Regions from separate parts of the Sinanaerobacter sp. ZZT-01 genome, predicted to be linked through region 1. Evidence: riboswitches for the same ligand, from Rfam matches in the RefSeq annotation. Region 1 holds a riboswitch; the other holds the start of a gene.

Region 1 (8,248 bases):
ATTCTACAGCTTTCTTTTTGGATGGGTTGCAATGGCATTGATCGGACATCCATGGCAGCATCTTGCTCTTTTATTGGATTGGAAATTTGCATTTACAGCACTGGCCTATGGATTGATTCCTACGGTAGGTGCATATCTTTTTTATATAAAGGGACTTTCTACAGGACTTGAAGCATCAAAAGTGTCAATGATTGCGTCTGTAGAAACGATTGTTGGTGCATTAATCGGAGTCTTATTTTTAAATGAAACAACAGGGCTTATTAAAGTATTGGGCGTTTCATTTGTATTAACATCCCTTCTGATAATGGAATTTCCCAAAGATACATCGTTATCACCTGATCTGAAAGATAGGATAGAGAAAGGAATGGTAAATTGAAAATTGTAGATTTAACCCATGTGATCAAAGAAGATATGCCAGTGTATCCGGGGACAGAGGGACCATCTTTGATTTCGGCAAATACTTATGAAGAGGACGGATTCAAAGAAACCATCCTGCATATGTATTCGCATACCGGAACCCATATGGATGCGCCTGCACATGTAAAGCCTGATGGGAAGACTCTTGACGCATTTCATGCTTCGCAGTTTGTAGGAAAAGCGGTTGTGATAGACTGTCATGACTTGTCTGAGGGAGGGCGAGTGGATATGTCTTATATCAACAAGCAGAAGAAAGAAGTGGATGAATCGGATTTTGTTCTTTTTTCTTCAGGATGGAGCCGTTACTGGGGCACGGATAACTATTATGGCGATTTTCCGGTTCCAGATCAGGAAGTACTGCAATATCTTGTGGATACACAGAAAAAAGGGATTGGCATGGATGCGATATCCATTGAACCAATTTCTGAAGAGACACTGCCTCACCATCACTTGGTGCTTGGCAGCGGTATGGTAATTATTGAAAACCTAACGAATTTGGAACAACTGGGGAATGAAGTCTTTACACTGGCGGTACTGCCTTTAAAGTGGAAAGACGCAGATGGAGCTCCAATTCGTGCCGTCGGCATTTTGGAAAAATAAGAGGAAAAATATGTTTACTTTTATATTGACAGTGCAGTGGAATTTGATTATGATGAAACTAATTAAATAATCGGATGAAGGATGTGGGAGACGTTGCAGATTATATGCAAGGCCGAAGGTGTAATTGCGAAAAACTCTCAGGCAAAAGTACCGCATCTGGACGAAACTCTGGGGAGTTTCAGCGGTATCGATAGACTGCCGTTGAACACCGAAGAAGCAACTCAGAAATGGGGAATCTTTCAGGTCAGTGGACAGAGACGTATTGAAAATTTTTTCAATACGTCTTTTTTTTATCAAATGAGAAGAAAAGCTTCTAAGCCCCTATTCGATAAGAGGAGAAGTGGAGAAGACTCGAAAGACATGTCTGATTGTTCAGTAAGAAAAATGAAGGATAAGTAGAAATGATTTAGAGATTTTTATAAGAGAGAGGAGCGTATGATGGAACGAAAAACGCCATTGTATCATTGTCACACAGAATGCGGAGGAAAAATGGTGCCATTTGCAGGATTTTTACTTCCGGTTCAATATAAGAGTGGTGTGATCACAGAACATAATGCTGTGCGGACAAAAGCCGGATTGTTTGATGTTTCGCACATGGGAGAGCTGATGCTTTCCGGTACAGATGCTTTTGAAAACATGCAAAAAATCTTGACCAACGATTTTACAAATATGGAGGTTGGACAGTGCCGTTATACACTGCTATGCAACGAATCGGGCGGCATTGTAGATGATCTGTTGGTATACAAAATGCAAACAGACCAATATTTACTTGTAGTAAATGCGGCAAATGCTGAAAAAGATGAAAAATGGATCGAAGAACATCTTTTCGGAGCGGTACAGTTTGAGAACCGATCAGAAGAGACGGCACAAATTGCCTTGCAGGGGCCTCTTTCTTTACAGATATTAAAGAAGCTTTGCAGCGAAGAGCGCCTTCCGCAAAAATATTACACCTTTAAAAAAGAAGTTCCTGTAGGAGGCATTTCCTGCTTGATTTCAAAGACCGGATATACCGGAGAAGACGGCTATGAATTATACTGCAATGCAGAAGATGCAGTAAAGCTGTGGAATCAGATATTAGAAGCAGGTGAGGCAGATGGTTTGATCTGCTGTGGATTGGGAGCAAGAGACACCCTGCGCCTAGAGGCAGCAATGCCTTTATATGGACATGAAATGAATGATGAGATTACTCCATTTGAGGCAGGTTTGGATTTTGCAGTAAAGATGAAAAAAAATGATTTTATCGGAAAATCGGCATTGCAGGAAAAAGGAGAAAGAACCCGTATGCGTGTCGGACTAAAAATTTTAGGAAGAGGGATTGCACGAGAAGAATGCGCTGTGTTCTTTGAGAACAAAAAAATTGGAACGACAACTTCCGGTACACACTGCCCGTATTTGAATGCGCCTTATGCAATGGCACTTTTGGATCGAGAGCATATAAAGCCGGGTACTCTTGTTCAGGTGGAAGTTCGCGGACGAATGCTTGAAGCGGAAATCGTGGAGTTACCCTTTTATAAAAAAGGTCAGGATCGTAAATAGGAATGGATGGGGACAATCGTCATAGCCCTTATCAAATGGTTAAAAGAGGAGGATATAAAGATGGAATTTAAAAAGGATCGCAGTTATTCAAAGTCACATGAATGGGTTAGAGAACTTGTTGCGGATGAAGTGGAAATTGGTATCAGCGATTTTGCACAGGACGCTTTAGGCGACATCGTCTTCGTAAACCTACCGGAAGCGGGGGATGAGGTAGAGATCGGAACACCTTTTTGCGATGTGGAATCCGTGAAAGCGGTTTCTGATATTTACAGTCCGGTAGACGGGATCGTGAGTGAAGTGAATGAAGAGCTGCTTGATAATCCGGCGCAAATCAATGAACAGCCTTTTGAGTCATGGCTGATTCGAGTAAAGAAGATTGCAAAGCGTGAAGAGTTACTCTCTGCGGAGGAATACGAAGCATTGGTAAAAGAGGAGGCATGACAATGGCAAGTTATGTTCCATCTACAATAAAAGAAAGAGAAGAGATGCTAAAGGCATGCGGTGTTGAGTCAGTAGATGCCTTTTTTGAGCAGATACCGTATGAACTAAAACGAAAGGAACCACTCAATTTACCGGAGGGGCAAAGCGAGATGGAAGTGAGCCTGACAATGCAGGAACTTGCATCGAAGAATCGTATTTTCAAACATGTATTCCTCGGTGCTGGTGCTTATAGGCACTATATTCCGGCTCAGGTAAAATACATCACGGCAAAGGAGGAATTTTTAACTGCATACACTCCATATCAGGCTGAGATCAGTCAGGGGCTGCTGCAATCCATTTTTGAATATCAAACAATGATTTGCGAATTGACAGGGATGGATGTTTCCAATGCTTCCGTTTATGACGGTGCAACCGCTTCAGCAGAAGCGGTTGCAATGTGCAAGGAACGAAAAAGAGCGACAGCATTCATTTCAGAGTCGGTGGACCCGAAGACCCTGCAAGTCATTCGGACCTATTGTGAAGCAAACGGCATGGCAGTTCGTATGCTGCCGTTAAAGGATGGAAAAACCGATTTAGATATTTTAAAAGAGGAATTAAACGAAGAAGCTGCCTGTGTGCTGTTACAGCAGCCTAATTTCTTTGGATTGTTCGAGGATGCAGAACAAATAGGCTCAATTGTGCATGAAAAGGGTGCAAAGTTTATTATGAATGTGAACCCGATCGCACTGGGTCTTATGAAGACGCCGGCAGAATGTGGAGCGGATATTGCTGTGGGAGAAGGGCAGCCTTTGGGCATACCGCTTTCCTTTGGCGGACCTTATTTGGGATTTATGGCAGCGAAAAACTCGTTGATGCGGAAATTACCCGGCCGTATTGTAGGAGAGACGGTGGATGTTGATGGAAAGCGTGCATTTGTATTGACCTTACAGGCAAGAGAACAACACATACGAAGAGAGAAGGCTTCCAGTAATATTTGTTCCAATCAAGCGTTGTGTGCAATGACTGCCTCTGTGTATCTTTCAGTCTTAGGAAGCAGAGGACTGGCTGAAGTTGCAGAACAATGCTTCTCAAAGGCACATTATGCACTCGAACGGCTTTTAGAGATTAACGGGTTTGAACAAAAACATAAAGGTGAATTCTTTCATGAATTTGTTACCGTATCAGAAGTATCAGCTGATAAACTGCTTTCTGAGCTGGAAAAGTATGATATTTTAGGAGGCTTAGCGTTGTCTGAGCATGAGATTCTTTGGTGCGTAACAGAAAAAAATCGCAAGAAAGATATTGACTATTTGATCCATGCCATAAAGGAGGTGTGCGAAAAGTGCAGTTAATCTTTGAAAAAAGCAAAGAGGGAAGAGGCTGCGACATCCTTCCCAAAATGGATGTGATAAAGCAGGAATTTCCGAAAGAACATAGGAGAAGTGCTGTACCGAAGCTGCCGCAGATGGCAGAGGTGGATATCAGCCGTCACTATACCGAATTGGCGAAGTGTACGCATGGAGTGAACGATGGATTTTATCCGCTTGGTTCATGTACGATGAAATATAATCCACGAATCAATGAAGAAACAGCAGGATTAAAAGGCTTTACCCAATTACACCCCTTACAACCAGAACATACCGTACAAGGGGCTTTGGAAGTATTGACGCTTGCAGAAAAGTATCTTTGTGAAATTACAGGGATGGATGCGATGACCTTTCAGCCGTCTGCTGGTGCACATGGAGAATTTACAGGATTGCTCCTGATACGTGCATACCATAAGCATCGTGGAGAACTGGAAAAGAGACGAAAAATTATCGTGCCGGATGCAGCGCATGGAACCAACCCTGCCAGTGCAGTTATGGCAGGGTTTACCGTCGTGAATATTCCTTCCGATGAACAAGGCTTTGTGGATATTGAAGAATTGAAAGAAGTTTGCGGAGAGGATACCGCAGGCTTAATGCTGACAAACCCGAATACACTTGGTATTTTTGAGCAAAATATACTTGCAATTACTGAAATCGTACATCAAGCAGGTGGGCTCGTCTATTATGACGGGGCAAACCTCAATGCAATTATGGGGATTGCACGCCCCGGTGATATGGGCTTTGATGTCGTACATTTAAATTTACACAAGACGTTTTCAACACCGCATGGGGGTGGAGGGCCGGGAAGCGGCCCAGTTGGCTGCAAAGAAAGATTGATGCCGTTTCTTCCTCAGCCTGCAATAGTAAAGACAGGAGATAAATGTCAGCCTTTGGGTTGGGATCATCACGTTTCCAGTTCAATCGGTGCAGTGCGAAGTTTTCCTGGGAATTTTTTGGTAGTTGTAAAAGCATTGACTTATATTATGTCATTAGGTGGGAGCGGTATTCGGGAAGCTGCACAAAATGCAGTGCTGAATGCAAATTATATGATGCATGCACTCTCCGACTTATATCCGATGGCAGTTGAGCGGACATGTATGCATGAATTTGTAATGACACTTGAACAGAGTAAAAAAGAGAAAGATGTATCCGCTCTGGACATTGCAAAAGCATTGCTTGATTATGGCGTGCATCCGCCAACTATGTATTTTCCGTTGATTGTGCACGAAGCACTCATGGTTGAACCGACAGAAACGGAATCAAAAGATACGTTGGATGAAGCCATTCGTATTTTACGCGAGATTTATGAAACGGGGAGAAATCATCCCGATGAAATGCATCAAAAACCGCTTCATACACCAGTTCGCCGCCTAGACGAAGTAAACGCCGCACGTCATCCAAAGCTGAGATTTTAATAATAGGCAGAATCCAAAATAAAAGTCATGCTGAAGCAGCATAAAATAAGGAGAAAAAGATTGGATGTAAGTATTTTTGACGTGACAGGCCCGATTATGATTGGGCCGTCAAGTTCCCATACGGCAGGGGCGGCAAAGCTAGCCCGAATTGCCCGGCAAATTGTGGGAGTGCCTTTTACGCATGTTTCGTTCGGATTATACGGTTCTTTTGCTAAAACCTACCAAGGGCACGGTACAGATAAAGCGTTAGTAGCAGGCGCACTGGGACTGAGAGAAGATGATGAGCGATTGAGGGAAGCCTTTTATCTGGCGAAGAAAGAAGGCCTTACTTTTGACTTTTATGAAACTGATTTGGATGGAATGCATGAAAATTCTGTTAAAATAACATTTTTTCGGACAGATGGACTGAAAACGGAGATCATAGGCTCTTCAATCGGAGGAGGGCAGATTATCATTAAATATATTGACGGATTTGAAACGGAAGTAACAGCACAATCACCGACTTTGGTAATAAGGCAATATGACAGGAAAGGTGTTGTCAGCGATATTTCTGCTGTGCTTGCAAATAATAATATAAACATTGGTATTATGAAGCTTTCCCGCCTTGCAAAGGGGAAGGTTGCTTCTACCATTATTGAAACCGATGATATGATTCCATATAAAGTAGTAGAAAGCTTAGGACGTTTGGAAAATGTTATTTCTGTGAAAGCAATTGAAAGTTCCGTTTGAAGCGGGAGGTTTTATGTATAACAATATGCAAGAGCTTTTGGAGCTGTGTAAAGAAAAGAAATCATCGCTTTGGAAGGTCATTTTAGAGAACGAAAAGCAGATAAGTGAATGCACCGAGGAAGAAATTTGGAGCAATTTAAAAAGCCGCTATGCCGTCATGGAGGAAGCAGCAAAAAAGGCAAGAAAAGAACCGCTTTCTACAGCCGGAAATCTGATTTCAGGCGTAGCATTTAAGCAGCAATCTTATTCGGAAAAGAAGGGCACCATATGTGGTCCCTTTATCAATCGAGTGATGGCGTATGCGCTTTCTTGCAGCGAGGTCAATGCTGCTATGGGAAAAATTTGTGCGGCGCCGACTGCGGGTGCATGCGGAATTGTTCCGGCAGTATTGCTTGGCTTTGCCGAAGAGAAAAAATTAGAGCATGCTATTGTTTTACAAGGACTGATGACAGCTTCTGGGATTGGTGCGATTATAATGAAAAATGCGACCGTTTCCGGAGCGGAGGGCGGCTGTCAGGCAGAATGTGGTGTGGCAGCGGCAATGGCAGCGAGCGCCGCAGTTGAGATGAGCGGAGGCACGCCAGATCAGGCTCTACATGCATGCTCAATTGCCTTGATGAACATTACGGGACTTGTTTGTGATCCGGTTGCGGGGCTGGTACAGGTACCTTGTGCACAGAGAAATGCATCGCAGGCAGTCAATGCACTGCTCAGTGCGGATTTGGCACTGGGCGGTATGGAAAGTATCATTCCAGCCGATCAGGTGGTGGACGCCATGTACCGAGTAGGAAAATTACTTCCGTATCAGCTCAAGGAAACGGCATTAGGAGGATTGGCACAGACTTCACGAGGAAAAGAATTATTAAATGAAATTTTAAAATAAAAAAATGAAAGAAAGAAGAGAGGGGGAGCCGGCCTTTGGAACAAAATAAATATGATATTCTTATAATCGGCGGAGGACCGGGCGGCTACGAAGCTGCTTTTCGGGCATCTGAGCTTGGCTTGAAGACCGCTGTTGTAGAAAAAGAACAGATAGGAGGGACATGTTTGAATCATGGCTGCATTCCGACCAAAACACTCCTTCACGCAGCTAAATGGTATCGCAATGCAAAAGAGTTTGATGCGATTGGACTGCATGCAAACGATGTGAGATATGATTCAGAGAAAATGCATGAACGTAAGGAAGAGGTAATAAGAACTCTTCGTAACGGAATTCTTTCATCGTTTCACTCAAGAAAAATAGATTACTTGAATGGGACTGCAACGATAACGGGGAGACAGCAAGTAGAAATACAAGTCAATGAACAGGGTGAAGATCTGAACGCAGAGAAAAAAATTCTTTATGCTGAAAATCTTTTGATTGCAACAGGGGCAAAGACAGCGATTCCTCCGATATGCGGGATTGAGCTTCCGGGTGTATGTACCAGTGAGCAAATGCTTGAAAAGGAAATCTGCTCACAAAAAACACTCATCATTGGAGGTGGTGTGATCGGAATGGAATTCGCCACAATGCTGAGTGGATTTGGAAGCGAGGTCATTATAGTGGAGGCAGAAAAGCGCATCTTGCCTTTATTCGATCGTGAGATTGCACAGAAATTATCGGTTCACCTGAAAAAGAAGGGTATTCAAATCAAAGCAGGTGTACAGGTGGAAAAAATTCAGCAGATGAAAAAAGACGGAAAAGAGATTTTGCTTGTTCATACATCAGATGGACTTTCAACTGAGACCGAGACAGTACTTGTTTCTGTGGGACGAAAACCGAAT
Region 2 (8,248 bases), 1.2 Mb from region 1:
CCTTCAATACGTAAAAGATGCCCGTTTGCCACTGCATAAGCGGCAGCTGCATCTCCATACTGATCTGTCACAATTGTAAGATTATCGCCATAGTTTTTAAAAGCATTTTCTCCAATGGAGGTTACATTGCTTGAAATAAAAATTTCTTTTAATGCATTGGATTCGGAAGAACCGATAAAGGCTTCTTTTCCAATTATTTTTAAAGTAGAAGGTAACGTGATACTCTCTAAAGCATCACATCTTCCAAATGCTTGCGAACCAATCTCTGTGACTCCTTCCGGAATCACAATTTCTTTTACTTTTTTTGTCCAAGCAAAAGCAGAATCGCCAATATATTCTAATGTTGATGGTAATGTAATTTTCTCAAGTGTGTCTTCGTATCCCCAAAAAGTGAACGCTTCAATTCTTTTAATTCCTTCTGGTACCACAATTTCTTTTGCCGCACACTCAGTAAATCCATAAGCATCAATACGTTGAACGGAAGACGGTATTGTGAAATCTGCCCATTTTTCACAACCGAAAAATGCAGAATTTTCTACAATCAAAAGACCCTGCGGTAAGGTGCAATCTGTCAAAGCCTCGCAGTAATGAAATGCTTGGCTCCCTACTTCTTCCAATGTGGAAGGCATTTTAACAGATACGAGATCGAAGCACATAAAGAACGCATAGTCATTAATTCTTGTTACGCCTTCACGAATCTCTGCTTCTGTTCGTCCACGTGGGCAAAACATAACCTTTGTTCCCGTTGCATCATAAAGCAGACCATCGTAAGCAGTGAAATTTGTATTTCCCGCTTCTACTGTAATTGTCTTCATTGTTGTATTAGCCGGATTCTGCCCCGGAATTTCAAAAACTTCTCCAATATATTCATTTCCGAGTTTTTCTAGAGAAGCCGGTAAATGCAATGTGGAAATCGGGCACCCCAAAAAAGCCTGCTTTTCAATTGACACCAATCCTTCCGGCAGTGATATTTCAGTAAGCTTTGTACAAGAACGGAATGCCGCTTCACCAATTGTTTTTAAAGAGGAAGGCAATGTAATCTCTTGAAGCATACTGCAACTTGTAAATGCATTTGCTGAAATGACTTCAATTCCTTCGGGAATCACAATTGACTCAATTTTATCACAGCCATTAAAAACAGACTCTCCTATTCTTTCAATTCCCTCATTAAGCGCTACCGCTGTAATTCCTGTGCATTGCTGAAAAGCTCCATTTCCGATTTCTTTTACGTGTCCACCAATGATGAGCGTTTTAATATCATTTTGTCTGTAGAACGCTTTATCTGCAATTCCTGTCACTTTTTTTCCATTCACCGTCTCAGGAATAACCAGATCTCTCATATCCAGCCCTATGAAGCCGGTAATTTTACCTTCTTCATCAATGGTAAAATCACTTTCTCCTTCTTCCTTTTCTACAGTGACTACACACTTTGCAATATGGCCGCTTACCTCCGCTGTAATTTCAGTTACACCCGGCTGCACCGCAGTAACCAGTCCATTTTGATCTACCGTTGCGACCTCAGGCTTACTGGAACTCCATGCTATCAATGTAGCCTGACTTCTGTCGGGATTAATTGTAACCGTGAGCGCCGCCGTCTCTGTTCGTTTTAATTGTGCAGTCTCTTGATTTAAAGAAATGTCATTCACTTCTATGAAACTACTTACCTCACAGAAGATCAGTTTACAAGACGCACCTTTTTCTTCTTGTTTATCCTTTATGTATTGTTCTGCGCTCGATCCCCTCTGTGCATAAACAGAGATACCGTAATAATATGGTATAAATTCATTATCAAAGATAGTATCATTTCCCTTTATCCGAATCCAGTGATTCGCACCATACTCAAAATCAAATGCATTCCTTTTAATTTCTTTCACACTTGCCGGAATCGAAATTCCCGTGATCCGGCTTTGTGAAAATGCATTTTCACCAATGGTTTCTAACCCTTCTTCAAAGGTAATGCTTCGTATTTGTGCATTAAAAAATCCAAGCTTTCCAATGCTTTTTACGGAGCCTGGAATCGTAATAGACATGAGCTTTGTTTCATAAAAAGCAGAATCATCAATTTTCAAAAGTGAATATGGCAAAATCACCTGTTGAATCTTTCCTTTTGCCATTGCGTAAGGAGCGATTCTCTCCGTACCCTCTGCAACTGTTAAGCTTCCCATTCTAGCGTGAGGGCAGAACAGCAAATTTTTCCCGTCTGCAGAATAAACGACTCCATTTTTTGAAGCATATACCGGATTTCCTTCCGCTACATTAATTTCAGTTAATGTATCATGACCTTTTGAAGCGGCATAAATAAAAGCTGCATCAAAGCGGTCATTTTCAGCACCGAATCTGACTAGTGTAGCCGGCAGTGAAACACTCGTCAAGCTGTGAGTACCAACAAACGCCTGTGTTCCAATTTCTGTCACCCCTTCTGGAATTTCAATTTCTTTAAGAGCAGTCGCTAATTGAAAGGAAGATGCGCCGATTTCTTTCAAATTCTTCTCGGAAGAAAAATTGATTTCTTTAAGGGTGTTTGCGTAATAAAACGCCTTATCTGAAATCTTTGTTACGGAACCCGGAATGGTTACGGAAACAACCTTAGAATCGTTTCCAAATACCGCATCCGTTCCATTTCCGATTATCGTAACACTGTCGGGTATCGTAATGCTTTCTTCACTTCCGGTATAGGAAACCAAAACATTATCTTGGATCACAAAATCAGATGCTGCGGTCACAATAACCTCGCACTGATCGAAAAGGCCGTTTACTGAAGTCGCTTGAACGATTGCGCTTCCTTCTGCAACGGCTTTTACGATTCCTCTTTGGTCTACCGTTACAATCGTCTCATCGGATACATTCCACGTCAAGGATGGATTCGTGGCATTCAACGGTGAAACGCTTCCCGTAAGCGTTTCCGTATTCCCTACAGAAAGAGATAATGTGTTTTTATCCAACGAAACACTTTGAACTTCTGTTTCGGTCTCTTCTTGCAGCAACTCAAACTTCACTTTACAGCGATCTCCTTTTTCTGCCGCAAGTTCCGATACATACGTTTGCGCTGTAGAATTTTCCAATCCATAGACAGTAATGTTTTTATAATATTCTATAAACCCGCTTCCCAAATTTGTTTCTGCATTTAAGATTCGGATTTCCCCTCCAAAATCTTCAAACGCACCGCTTCCGATTGCTGTAACTGTTTTGGGAATCGTCAGAGAGGTAAAATGGCCTCCCCCAAAAGCATATTGCTCGATAATTTGAAGCCCTTCATTAAGATTGACTGTACCCATTTTCGCACTATAAAATGCATTTTTCCCAATTTGCTTGACAGAACCTGGTATTGAGATACTGGTCACTTGCGCCCCGCTGAAAGCATTTTCTCCGATCTCCTCCACGGAATCAGCAATCACCACCTGCTGTAATGCGGAACTGCGAAAAGCATAAGGTGCAATTATTTTTGTGCCATCTGAAATTTCATAACTCCCTGTTATTCCGGATGGATAATAAAACAGCGTTTCTTCTTCTTTATCATACACGGCGCCGTTTTTTTCACTGTAAACACGATTTTCCTGCGCAATCTCCACTTTGAACGAAGATTTCGGTGCTGTTCCGCTGGTTGAAGCAAATGCATAATAAACCGAAGTATCCCCTAATTTTTCCAAAGTGGCCGGAAGGGATATTGCTTGCAATGTACTTCCATAAAGTGCGGAATCACCAATTTCTGTTACCCCTTCGGGGATTACTAAAGAAGTAAGCCTTGTATTAAAAAAGGCTGATTTTCCTATTTTTTGTAAATTAATTTTGTCGGAAAAGTTGATTTCTGTAAGCTCAGTACAAGCATAAAAAGCTTTGTCCGCAATTTCTGTCACAGAATCAGAAATGGTTACAGCTGTCACGGCAGAGTTATTAGTAAAAATCGTTCTACTTCCATCACCAATTACCAAAACGCCTTCCGGAATTACAACTTCTGTGTCCGTCCCTGTATAAGCAAGCAAAATACCATCCTCTATTGTGAAATCCTCTGATGCATTCAAAAAAGAAGGTACCTCCAGTTCGCTTTCCACTTCTGAACTCAAATTATTTATTTGATCCGATTGATCTATATCATTATTAACATCTGATTTATTTTCTTCATTATCTGTATCTATATTGCCCTTTGCATCGGATACGTCCTCCGCTTCTATACTGTCCTCTGCTTTGGCTTTATCCTCTGCTTCTATACTGTCCTCTGCTTTGGCTTCATCCTTCGTCGCTATACTCTCTTCTGCATCGGATTCATTGTTTATATCCGTTCCATTCTCTTCATTATAAACCTGAACATCTACAGCTTCTGTATCAGCGGAAAGTTCGTCGCCCAATGCCATAACTGGCATTGTACTATTTATTATCATTGCAAAAGTCAGAAATACGGTTCCTGCATTTCTTATAAATCTTTGCACCAATTATCACTCTCGCTTTCTTTTAATATTTTATAAAATTCTTCCAATTTAACTATAACTATTGTTGTTTATTGCTGTTGTTACAGATACGTATTTTTATGCATGATGCCATTAAATATTTTTATGTCTTCAAATAAGCCACCTCCCGAATTGTTAGTTAAATCTAACTTTTTAACAAAAAAAGCCCACTAAAAATTCAATAGATTTACACGAATCGATTTCACACGAAGTTAGCTAGTGCTAACTATTGTTTATTTTAGCACCATGATTTTGTATTGTCAAACTATAAATGCGACAGTTGAGAAAAGTTTTTTAACCTTCCCACTTGCCGCATTTATATTTTAATAAAATTTTAGAATCTTTTATAATTCCTTCATATATTTTTTAGTCTCACTAACGATGACACCGCTAAGCGCTAAAATTGCAATTAGATTTGGAAATGCCATCAATCCGTTAAAGATGTCGGCAATGTTCCATACTGCTTCAATCGTCATAAATGGCCCGATAAAAATCGCTAATATGTAAAGCCAGCGATAAGACATAACCATTTTCTTATTTCCATCTGATAAGTATTCCAAGCAGCGTTCTCCATAGTAATTCCAGCCTAAAATCGTTGTAAAGGCAAAGAAAACAAGACATGCCATCAGCAGAAAAGAAGCGATCTGCGGATGAAACGGAAGTCCAGACTGAAACGCATTTGTCGTGACAGAAACTCCCTTCAATCCAATATTCCAAGACCCTGTGATTACGATACAAAGTCCAGTCATCGTACATACAATAATCGTATCAATAAAAGTTCCTGTCATAGATACCAAACCCTGCCGTACCGGATTTTTTGTCTGTGCCGCCGCAGCTGCAATTGGCGCGCTTCCAAGACCAGCTTCGTTGGAGAAGATACCCCGTGCAACTCCTTTTTGCATGGCGATAATCATGGATCCCATCGCCCCTCCTGCCATGGCTTTTATCCCAAAGGCTCCTTGTATGATCTCTGTAAAAGCGGCTGGTATCGCTTTATAATTGACTACTAATATCAAAATACTTGCCATTACGTAAATCACTGCCATAAATGGCACAATAATTTGTGAAACACTTGCAATCCTCTTGATTCCTCCGATTACAACCAATCCAACGCAAAGCGTCAAAATAATACCGGCTGTCAACACCGTCCAAGAGTATTCTCGATTAAAAAGAACCATCGTCCACTCATTATTCGGATCAAAAAAATTGTTTACAGCCGATGCGATTCCGTTGACTTGTGTAAATGTGCCGATTCCTAGTAAACCAACTCCTGCACCAAAGAAAGCAAATATTTTTGCAAGCCATCTCCATTGCACTCCCATTCCATTTTCAATGTAATAAAACGGACCTCCTAAGACATGCCCGTCTGCATCAATCTTTCGGTATTTGATCGCAAGCAACCCTTCTGCATACTTTGTTGCCATACCAAAAAAAGCTGCCAGCCACATCCAAAATAGCGCACCCGGCCCGCCTTCTACTAATGCAGTCGCTACACCAACAATATTTCCGGTACCGATTGTAGCAGACAAAGCTGTACATAATGCTCCGAAGCTGGTCACTTCACCGATTCCGCCCTCTTCATTTTTTACCATAAACTTGAGTGCTTTCGGCAGATGAACAATCTGCAAAAGTCCTAACCGAATCGTTAGATAGATTCCGACCGCTAAAATAAATACAATAAGCGGTACACCCCATACCAAGCCATCAAACCACTCAATGGCATCATTCATTTTTTCAAACACGTTATCATTCCTCTCTTAATAGAAAATTTTTGCATTCACAAAATGCAACAAAAAAAAGCCGAAACAAAATTGTTCGACTTTCTAGAGAAAAGACAATAGATAGAATAGTTTTATTGACTAATTCACTCTGTCCTTTTGCCTGAGAGATAAGCAGACGTGGTTTTCAATCTGCCGTACACCTTCGGCGCCCTTACGAGACTCTCCAGAGAATCGAGATACCATAAAAAACTGGCATCGACGTACAATAAAATATCATATTTTCTGTTATTTTTCAACTATTTTTTCAAAAATTCTGCTATTTCCGCCTTTCTCTGTAAGTATGTAATGCCTGATCGTAAGCACATTTCACCGAATCACTGAAGCAAACCATAATTACCTGCTCAATCCATTCACTCTTTTCCGCTTCCTTCATGATAGTTTGAACTGCAATTTCAGCAGCTTCGGAAATCGGATACGCATATACTCCGGTACTAATAGATGGAAATGCGACAATCCTGCATTGATACTGCTCAGCTATTGCAATGCAGGAGCGGTAACAGCTTGCAAGAAGTTCAGCCTCGTTTTGCTTGCCACCTCTGTAAATCGGTCCGGGTGTATGGATTACATAGCTGGCAGGCAGCTGGTAGGCTTTTGTTATCTTCGCCTGCCCCGTTTCACAACCATGAAGCTTTCTACATTCTTCCAATAGTTCTTTTCCGGCTGCGCGGTGAATGGCTCCATCCACACCGCCTCCTCCCAGTAGAGAACAATTGGCCGCATTCACGATGGCATCCACCTTCTGTTTTGTAATATCTCCTTTAATTATTTCAAATTTCATTTCTTCTCTCCAAAAAATTCTATTACTGATATTTATTTTTCATTATAATTTATATTCAATTTTTTCCCTTTTAAAATCATTCAAACTATTTTTTATTTATATAAGTATATACCTATAAGATAGCTCTATCCAGTATTTTCACCATAGCATAAACTCTAGCATCCTCGGAAATACTATATAACATTCAAAATGAAAGGAGTGGATGTCATGGAAAAGTTTAAAACATTTCCTCTCGCTGACGAATATGAGCAAGAGCCGGAATCAAAAGAAGCAATTCCATCTGAGGATGATGTAAAGGAAGCCAAGGATTGGGTCGACTTTAACGAAAAATAAAAACAATATTAACAAGAGATCCGGATGCATGCTTACTTTGGCATGCATCCTTATTTTTTTTCTATGAACAGTTCATCCTCGTCTAAATATCTCTTAAATTTATCTGCATTTGTCAATAGATAAGAGATAACCGCCGCAGTTACCGGAATAATTGCAACACAGCCAATGGCACTGAAAACAATACAGATCACTTCTTGAAAGAATGCCTTTGAATTGATAATCTCTGACAGAGTATAGTGAAAATTTTTAAACAAGACAAATAACGTCAAAGCTTCTCCAATGTATGCAAAGTATAGGGTGTTCACCGTAGTTCCTAAAATATCTCCTCCGATGCTCATACCCGATTTCATGAGCTCCTTTCCGTTTAAATGCCGGTTATTGTTGTATACCTCATAAACGCCGGAAGAGACGGCTATCGATGTATCTATAATTGCCCCCATTAATCCAATCAGAATCATCGCTACACCAATACTTCCCATATTGATATGAATATCCGTAGACAAATAAAAAATCATATCGTCATTCTTCATCAGTTCATTCAACCCGCCTGTATGTGATTGATATGCCATCACATAAATGAAAAAAAATAAAATCAGCATAATGATAACTACGGATACAAATGAAGAAATTGTCTTTGCATTTTTCCCATTTTGATAAAACAAAGTGCCGCTGCAAATCAAAAGGCAGCCAATAAAAGTGAGTACTAACGGATTCAATCCCCATGTCATAAGAACAAATAGAACTGCTAATACAAATAAATTCCAAATAAGCGAAATCATTGTAAACAGACCACGCTCTCCGCCGATTAAAACAAGCAATGCAACCAATATCAAAACCAATAATTCAATCATACTGCTGTCCTCCATCGTTTTAATAATAGAAATGAAATGAGAAGAGCAACCGGTATCGCTAAA

The links. Region 1 has a riboswitch for glycine ahead of gcvT (glycine cleavage system aminomethyltransferase GcvT). Riboswitches for the same ligand answer to the same signal wherever they lie in the genome.
Region 2: it holds a riboswitch for glycine, as region 1 does, so the genes downstream of both, U5921_RS10120 (alanine/glycine:cation symporter family protein) here and gcvT (glycine cleavage system aminomethyltransferase GcvT) in region 1, are expected to answer to the same signal.

The regions. Positions count from the first base shown of each region.
Region 1 is NZ_CP141728.1:934,629-942,876, reverse strand. It holds gene U5921_RS04690 (DMT family transporter) at 1-376, shown strand, start outside; gene U5921_RS04685 (cyclase family protein) at 373-1,017, shown strand; glycine riboswitch at 1,092-1,180, shown strand; gene gcvT (glycine cleavage system aminomethyltransferase GcvT) at 1,453-2,553, shown strand; gene gcvH (glycine cleavage system protein GcvH) at 2,614-2,994, shown strand; gene gcvPA (aminomethyl-transferring glycine dehydrogenase subunit GcvPA) at 2,997-4,325, shown strand; gene gcvPB (aminomethyl-transferring glycine dehydrogenase subunit GcvPB) at 4,316-5,755, shown strand; gene sdaAB (L-serine ammonia-lyase, iron-sulfur-dependent subunit beta) at 5,816-6,484, shown strand; gene sdaAA (L-serine ammonia-lyase, iron-sulfur-dependent, subunit alpha) at 6,498-7,367, shown strand; gene lpdA (dihydrolipoyl dehydrogenase) at 7,403-8,248, shown strand, end outside.
Region 2 is NZ_CP141728.1:2,102,567-2,110,814, reverse strand. It holds gene U5921_RS10125 (leucine-rich repeat protein) at 1-4,424, opposite strand, end outside; gene U5921_RS10120 (alanine/glycine:cation symporter family protein) at 4,787-6,172, opposite strand; glycine riboswitch at 6,302-6,400, opposite strand; gene U5921_RS10115 (O-acetyl-ADP-ribose deacetylase) at 6,480-7,001, opposite strand; gene U5921_RS10110 (CDIF630_02480 family spore surface protein) at 7,209-7,334, shown strand; gene U5921_RS10105 (YibE/F family protein) at 7,385-8,185, opposite strand; gene U5921_RS10100 (YibE/F family protein) at 8,182-8,248, opposite strand, start outside.